3 regions of the Lysobacter sp. Soil_C_15 genome follow, and region 2 is predicted to be linked to each of the others. Evidence: riboswitches for the same ligand, from Rfam matches in the RefSeq annotation. Region 2 holds a riboswitch; each other region holds the start of a gene.
What was found. A riboswitch is a leader RNA that binds a small molecule or an ion and turns the genes downstream of it on or off. The one in region 2 is predicted to bind cobalamin.
Positions count from the first base shown of each region.

Region 1: it holds a riboswitch for cobalamin, as region 2 does, so the genes downstream of both, AC3A57_RS11575 (cobaltochelatase subunit CobN) here and metE (5-methyltetrahydropteroyltriglutamate--homocysteine S-methyltransferase) in region 2, are expected to answer to the same signal.
Region 3: it holds a riboswitch for cobalamin, as region 2 does, so the genes downstream of both, btuB (TonB-dependent vitamin B12 receptor) here and metE (5-methyltetrahydropteroyltriglutamate--homocysteine S-methyltransferase) in region 2, are expected to answer to the same signal.

Region 1 is NZ_JBDGIR010000004.1:261,195-263,450, reverse strand. Features, by position in the region: gene AC3A57_RS11585 (NADPH-dependent FMN reductase) at 1-6, shown strand, start outside; gene AC3A57_RS11580 (acyl-CoA thioesterase) at 9-503, shown strand; cobalamin riboswitch at 893-1,172, shown strand; gene AC3A57_RS11575 (cobaltochelatase subunit CobN) at 1,370-2,256, shown strand, end outside.
Region 2 is NZ_JBDGIR010000011.1:52,452-54,707, forward strand. Features, by position in the region: gene AC3A57_RS20515 (COG3904 family protein) at 1-43, opposite strand, end outside; cobalamin riboswitch at 372-625, shown strand; gene metE (5-methyltetrahydropteroyltriglutamate--homocysteine S-methyltransferase) at 815-2,256, shown strand, end outside.
Region 3 is NZ_JBDGIR010000005.1:299,012-301,267, reverse strand. Features, by position in the region: gene AC3A57_RS14145 (GAF domain-containing protein) at 1-332, shown strand, start outside; gene AC3A57_RS14140 (TfoX/Sxy family protein) at 329-772, shown strand; cobalamin riboswitch at 913-1,161, shown strand; gene btuB (TonB-dependent vitamin B12 receptor) at 1,284-2,256, shown strand, end outside.

The sequences.
Region 1 (2,256 bases), on a different contig from region 2:
GGCTGAGCATGAAAGGGCAGCAACGCGAATTGAACCTGCGCTTCCTGGCCCAGCCGACCGACGTCAACTACGGCGGCAAGGTCCACGGCGGCATGGTCATGAAGTGGATCGACCAGGCCGGTTACGCGGCCGCGGTCGGCTGGAGCGGCAAGTACAGCGTCACCGTCGCGGTCGGCGGGATCCGCTTCGTCGCTCCGATCCGGATCAGCGACCTGGTCACCGTGCACACCAAGCTGATCCACACCGGCACCAGCAGCATGCATTTCGCGGTCGACGTGAAGGCGCGCGACCCGGGCCTGGACGACGGCGTGGCCGAAGAGCGCCTGTGCACCCACTGCGTGATCGTGTTCGTGGCGATGGACGCCGACGGCAAGCCGACCCCGGTGCCGACGTGGACCCCGCTGACCGAGGACGACAAGCGCCTGGCCGAGTACGCGCTGAAGATCATGGAACTCAGCAAGGGCATCGAGGCGACGGTCGAGCGTTACGTGCACGAGGGCTGATCGGGAAGCGGCGTTCGCCGTGGACCGGCGCTAAAGCAAATCCCCCTGGCCCGTCCGGCCAGCAGGCACAGCCTGCTGGCGTTCGATCGTGCGCGAACCTGGCGGTTCGCAAGCGCACGCTCTCACCCTTTTCCAAAGGGGGAGCTGCAAAAGCATTCCACCGAGCCACCGAGCCACCGAGCCACCGAGCCACCGAGAACCGAGAACCGAGCGCGTCATCGATCGCCCCCTTTGAAAAAGGGGGCCAGCGCCCGGCGCAAGCGGGTTGCTGAGCGATGTCCGCAGCGCGGGGGGATTTGCTTTCAGCGTCCGCCACGATCTCCGTCGGCCCGACACACCGACCGCCTCCATACCCCCGCGTCCGCCCCGCGCCGGCGCGCTGTGCTAGATTGCGCGCGCTTTGCATCTGGTGCCGCCTCGCCCTCCCGGCGACGCGGTTAAACGGGAAGCCGGTGCGTCCGCGATGCCGCGGACCAGTCCGGCGCTGCCCCTGCAACGGTAGGCGGGTTAAAGCATCGGCACGTCGGCGACGGCCGCGGGGGCGCGATCCAGCGCCGGTTCCGCGCGCCCGCCGCAGCCACTGGAGCGTCCGCTCCGGGAAGGCGCCGATGCGCCGGGTTCGTCCCGGCCCCCGCAAGCCCGGAGACCGGCCGGTGCGTATGCGGTGGACGTCGCGGAGGGCGGCGTCGCGCGCCCGTGCACCGGGTCCGTGGCCTGCCTCCGCGGTTTCGTTCGCCTCCTTCACCAGCTCCGCACAGGGCGTGCGGCGAGCGAGGCCGTCGATGCGTGTTGCGCGTGGTTTTGTCGGGCGTGGGTTCCGTGAGCGTGGGTTTGGTGGGCACGGATTCGAAGGACTGTGGCGCGCCTTGGGTGCGGCGGCCTTGTTGCTGTTCGCCGCCGCCGCGCCGGCCAAGACCGTGCTCGGCGTGGTCTCCGAGCGCGCCGCGCCGGAAGCGGCCGAGGCCGCGCGCGAACTGCTGGCGACCCGCCCCGACGACCGCATCGTGCTGCGCACGCCGCAACAGCTCGAAGCGCTCGACCGCGAGCAACTGCGCGCGCTGGTCGGCGCCAGCGACGCCGTCGTCGCGGTGGCGTTGTTCGGCGAGCAAGGCGTGCGCCTGCGCGAAGCGGCGGCCTGGCTGCGCCAGCGCGGCCGCGGCCCGCAGCGCCTGTACGCTTTCCATGGCGAGGCCGGCCTGACCCAGGCCAGCCATCGCGAGCGCCACGGCCTGGGCGCGTTCAGCGCCGCCGAACTGATCCGCGTCAGCGCCGAAACGCCGCCCGCCGAACTGGTCCAGCGCGCCCGCGCCGACGCCTTCGCCGGCGAATGGCTGGACCTGCGCGCGCTGTGGCGCGAGGGCGGCAGCCGCAATCTGCAGCGCAGCTATGCCTTCCTGCTCGACGGCGGCGCGGTGCCGGCGGCGCAGCCGCAGCCGGATCTGGTGCTGCGCCAGAACGGCGCGGTGGTCGCCGCGCCGGCCGCCGATACCCGGCCGCTGCTGGCGGTGCTGGACCTCAACAACGCCGACGTCGCCACCGGCGACGCGCTGTGCGCGCAGGCGCAGGCGCAGGGCCTGGCCTGCCTGGGCCTGTACGCGCGCTGGGGCGAGGCCTCGCTGCAGGCGGTGCAGAACCTGCGCGCGATGCTCGGCGCGCAGCCGCTGGCCGGGCTGGTGGTGCTGCAGGACTTCGTGGTCGGCGCCGCCGAAGGCCGCGATGCGGCGACCCGCGCGATCGCCGCGCTCGACGTGCC
Region 2 (2,256 bases):
CCAGCAGACACAATCCCAGCGCAAGCGACCATCTGTAAAACATGTTCCACCCATCGAATTCGGGATCGCGGGCCGTCCCGGGCCCGCATCGCGCAGCGTCGCGACGCTGCCACGTTAGCCGCAGCCATTATCCGACTCAACGGCCTCGCGACGCCGCCGGCGGCCGCCTGTGCTGCGCGCTTCATCTTCGTCGCCGGCGCATGAACGCCAGCCGGCGAAATCCGCCCGGCGCGCCGGTCGCCGACGCCGGCGATGCGCAGCCGGCAGACCGGGCAAAGCGGCACGTCCCGCGCACGCGCCGATTGACTCCGTCGGCGGCGCTGCGTAACTTGGCACCGTTACGGTGAACATCGCTTCATAAAGATAAAGCGATGCGACACGCCGCCACCGGTCCGCCGGCGGCGGCCAGAGGGAATCCGGTGCGAATCCGGAGCTGCCCCGCAGCGGTATGGGAAACGAACGGGCCTTGGCACTGGGCGATCGCCTGGGAAGCGGCCTGAGTAGGAGACGCCGGAGGCGAGAAAAGAGCGGCCGGGAACGAGCGACTACTCGTTCCTCGTTTCTCCGCACTCGTTCCCGGCTTCAAGTCCCGAGCCCGAAGACCTGCCGCGACCGGAAGGTTCGCCTTCCGTCCGACTCCGGCCGTGCGCCGGTCGCGCGCCTCGCGGTGCCGGCCGCTGCGCGGATCCGGTTCGCCCGCGGGGGCGAAGGTCGACACCAGGGCAGACCGCAACCGGGCGCGCAACGCCGGGTCGGCGCCGCCGTGGTCTCCTTCGTTGCCCTGCGTCATGCCCACGCATCGCAGGTACTCATCATGATCAGCGTTACCCATCTCGGCTTCCCGCGCATCGGCGCGCGGCGCGAGCTCAAGCAGGCCCTGGAATCGTTCTGGAAAGGCGAGACCGCGGCCGACGCCCTGCACGCCAGCGCCGCCGCGCTGCGCGAGCGCCACTGGCGCCTGGCCAGCGCCGCCGGCGCCGACAGCGTGCCGTGCAACGACTTCTCCCTCTACGACCAGGCGCTCGACACGTCGGTGCTGTTCGACGCGATTCCGGCCAGCCATCGCGAGCTGTACGAACACGACCCGCTGGCCGGCTACTTCGCCCTCGCCCGCGGCGTGCAGGACGGCCGGCGCGATCTGCGCGCGCTGGAAATGACCAAGTGGTTCGACACCAACTACCACTACCTGGTGCCGCAGTTCGAGCCCGGCCAACGCTTCGCCCTGCGCGCCGACAAGCCGCTGGCCGAACTGGCCCAGGCCCAGGCCCTGGGGCTGCAGGCGCGGCCGGTGCTGCTGGGCCCGGTGACCTGGCTCAAGCTCGGCAAGCGCCGCGACGGCGGCGACCCGCGCGAACTGCTGGATGCCTTGTTGCCGGCGTATGCGCAGTTGCTCGAACGGCTCAAGGCCGCCGGCGCGCAATGGGTGCAGATCGACGAGCCGGCGCTGGTGCTCGACCTCGACGACGCCGACCGCGCCGCCTACCGCCGCGCCTACGCCGCGCTGGCCGAGGCCGACGCGCCGCAGCGCCTGCTGACCACCTACTTCGGCGGGCTCGGCGACAACGCCGCGCTGGCGGCGCAGTTGCCGGTGCAGGGCCTGCACCTGGACCTGGTGCGCGCGCCGCAGCAACTGGAAAGCCTGCTCGCCCTGCTGCCGGCCGAGCGCGCGCTGAGCCTGGGCGTGGTCGACGGCCGCAACATCTGGCGCGCCGATCTCGACGCCGCGTTGAGCCTGGCCCGCCGCGCCGGCGCGCGCGCGCAGTGGCTGGCGCCGTCGTGTTCGCTGCTGCACGTGCCGACCGATCTGGAACTGGAACGCAAGCTGCCCGGACCGCTGCGGCAGTGGATGGCCTATGCCAGGCAGAAGATCGAAGAGCTGCGCCTGCTCGCCGACGCCCTGGCCGGCGACGAGGGCGCGGCGCGCGAGCTGGCCGCGGCCGCCAGCGCGCGCGCCGCGCGCCTGGCCTCGCCGCTGCTGCGCAATCCGCAGGTGCGCCGGCGCCTGGCCGACGTGCGTCCGGAAATGAGCCGGCGCGCCTCGCCGTATCCGCGCCGGATCGCCTTGCAGCAAAAGCGCCTCGGGCTGCCGCCGTTCCCGACCACCACCATCGGCTCGTTCCCGCAGACCGCACAGGTGCGGCGCGCGCGCGCCGAACACAAGGCCGGGCGCCTGGACGACGCCGGCTATCGCCGCTTCCTGGAGCAGGAAACCCGCGACTGCCTGAAGGAACAGGAAGCGCTGGGCCTGGACCTGCT
Region 3 (2,256 bases), on a different contig from region 2:
ACTGGGTCGGTTTCTATTTCTACGACGGCCGCGAACTGGTGGTCGGCCCGTTCCAGGGCCTGCCGGCCTGCGTGCGCATTCCGCTCGACAAGGGCGTATGCGGCGCGGCGGCGTCGACCCGGCAGACCCAGCGGGTCGCCGACGTGCACGACTTCCCCGGCCACATCGCCTGCGATGCGGCTTCGCGTTCGGAACTGGTGGTGCCGCTGCTGCGCGGCGAGGAGCTGATCGGCGTGTTCGATCTCGACAGTCCGTTGCCGGAACGCTTCGACGCCGACGACCAAGCCGGCCTGGAAGCGATGGCCAGGATCTACCTGGAGTCGCTCGCATGAGCGCGGCCAAGATGCGCAACATCGGTCCCAAGAGCGCCGCCTGGCTGCGCCAGGTCGGCCTGCGCACCCACGAGGACCTGGCCGCGGTCGGCACGGTCGAAGCCTTCATGCGGGTCAAGCGCGCCGGCTTCAAACCGACCCTCAACCTGCTGTACGCGATCGAGGGCGCCCTGCTCGACTGCCACTGGCAGGAGATCAGCGAGGAGCGCCGGCAGGAACTGATCCTGGCCGCCGACGCCGCCACCGCGCTGCTGCCGGCGCCGCGCAACAAGCCGGCCGCCGCTCCGGTGCGCACCACCGTGCACGCCGACGAGGGCTACGAGACCGGCGCCGGCTTCGCCGCGGCCGGCGAGCGCGACGACGGCCACGGCGACGGTTTCGACCGCGACGGCGGTGCCGATGAGCGCGGCGAGCGCGCCGAAGACGGCGAGCGCGACTGAGCCGGGGCGGCCGCCTTCATTCGAACGCCCCCCCCCCCTGCCCTGCCGCCGCCGATCCGGGGCGATGCCGCCGCGCGGGCAATGGGCCGGGCGGCTCCCTTTCGGACCGCCCGTTCGGACAGCCCGCCCGCCATCGCGTAGAATCCGCCCCGCTTCGAGGTGACCCCACGGCCGACCGCCACGGGGTTGAAACGGGAAGCCGGTGACGCGCCCGGGCCGACGGATCTTCCGCCGGCGCCGCGCCCAGTCCGGCACTGCCCCCGCAACGGTAAGCGAGCCAGGTCGCGGCCTGCGCCACTGTGCGATGCACGGGAAGGCGCCGCGACCGGAAGCCGGCACGGCCGGCTTCGCCCGCGAGTCCGGAGACCGGCCTTGAGGCACCATCGGTTGCGATGCGGAGGGCGTCGCGGCACGGCCGCCGTTCTCGCGCGCCCGTCGTCGTCCGCCTCCTCCCCCGCCGCCTCCTTCGCCGTTTTGACGCGCGCCGATGCGCGCGTCGTGGAGCTTTGCCATGCGTGCCCTGAATCTGTCCTTCGCCATCGCCTGCGCGCTCGCGCTGCCGGCCACCGCCCTCGCCGCGCCCGCGGGCGAGGCCACCGATCTCGACGAGGTCGTGGTCACCGCCAACCGCACCGCGGTCAGCGTCAACGACGCCCTGAGCCCGGTGGAAGTGCTGACCCGTACCGAGATCGAGCGCAGCCAGGCCCGCGACCTCAACGACCTGCTGCGCGGCCGCGCCGGCATCTCGCTGTCCAACCAGGGCGGCGCCGGCAAGCTCAGCACCCTGTTCCTGCGCGGCAGCGAATCCGACCACGTGCTGTTCCTGGTCGACGGCATCCGCATCGGCTCGCCGACCTCCGGCCTGGCCTCGCTGCAGGACCTGCCGCTGGCGCTGATCGACCGGATCGAAATCGTCCGCGGCCCGCGCTCGAGCCTGTACGGCGCCGACGCCATCGGCGGCGTGATCCAGGTGTTCACCCGCCGCGAGCGGCAGGGCTTCGCTCCGCGCGTCCACGTCGGCGGCGGCAGCAACGGCGCGATCGAGTTCGGCAGCGGTTTCGGCGGCCGCAGCGGCCGCGGCTGGTTCGGCGCCGACTACAGCTTCCGCAAGACCCAGGGCATCGATGCCTGCCGCGGCGCCGGTTTCCCGGTGTTCGCCGGCTGCTTCACCGACGAACCGGACCGCGACGGCTACGAAAGCCACGCGCTGTCGCTGCGCGGCGGGATCGATCTCAACGAGCAGTGGAGCATCGAAGGCCAGGCGCTGCGCGCCGAAGGCCGGAACGACTACGACGGCAGCTTCGTCAACTACTCGCAGACCGTGCAGCAGGTGATCGGCGGCAAGGTCCGCTGGCGCCCCAGCGAGACCGTCAACGTGCAGCTGGTCGCCGGCCGCAACGTCGACAGTTCGGACAATTTCCTCGGCTCGCTGCCGATGGGCTTCTTCAGCACCGACCGCGACAGCGCCAGCTTGCAGGCCGACT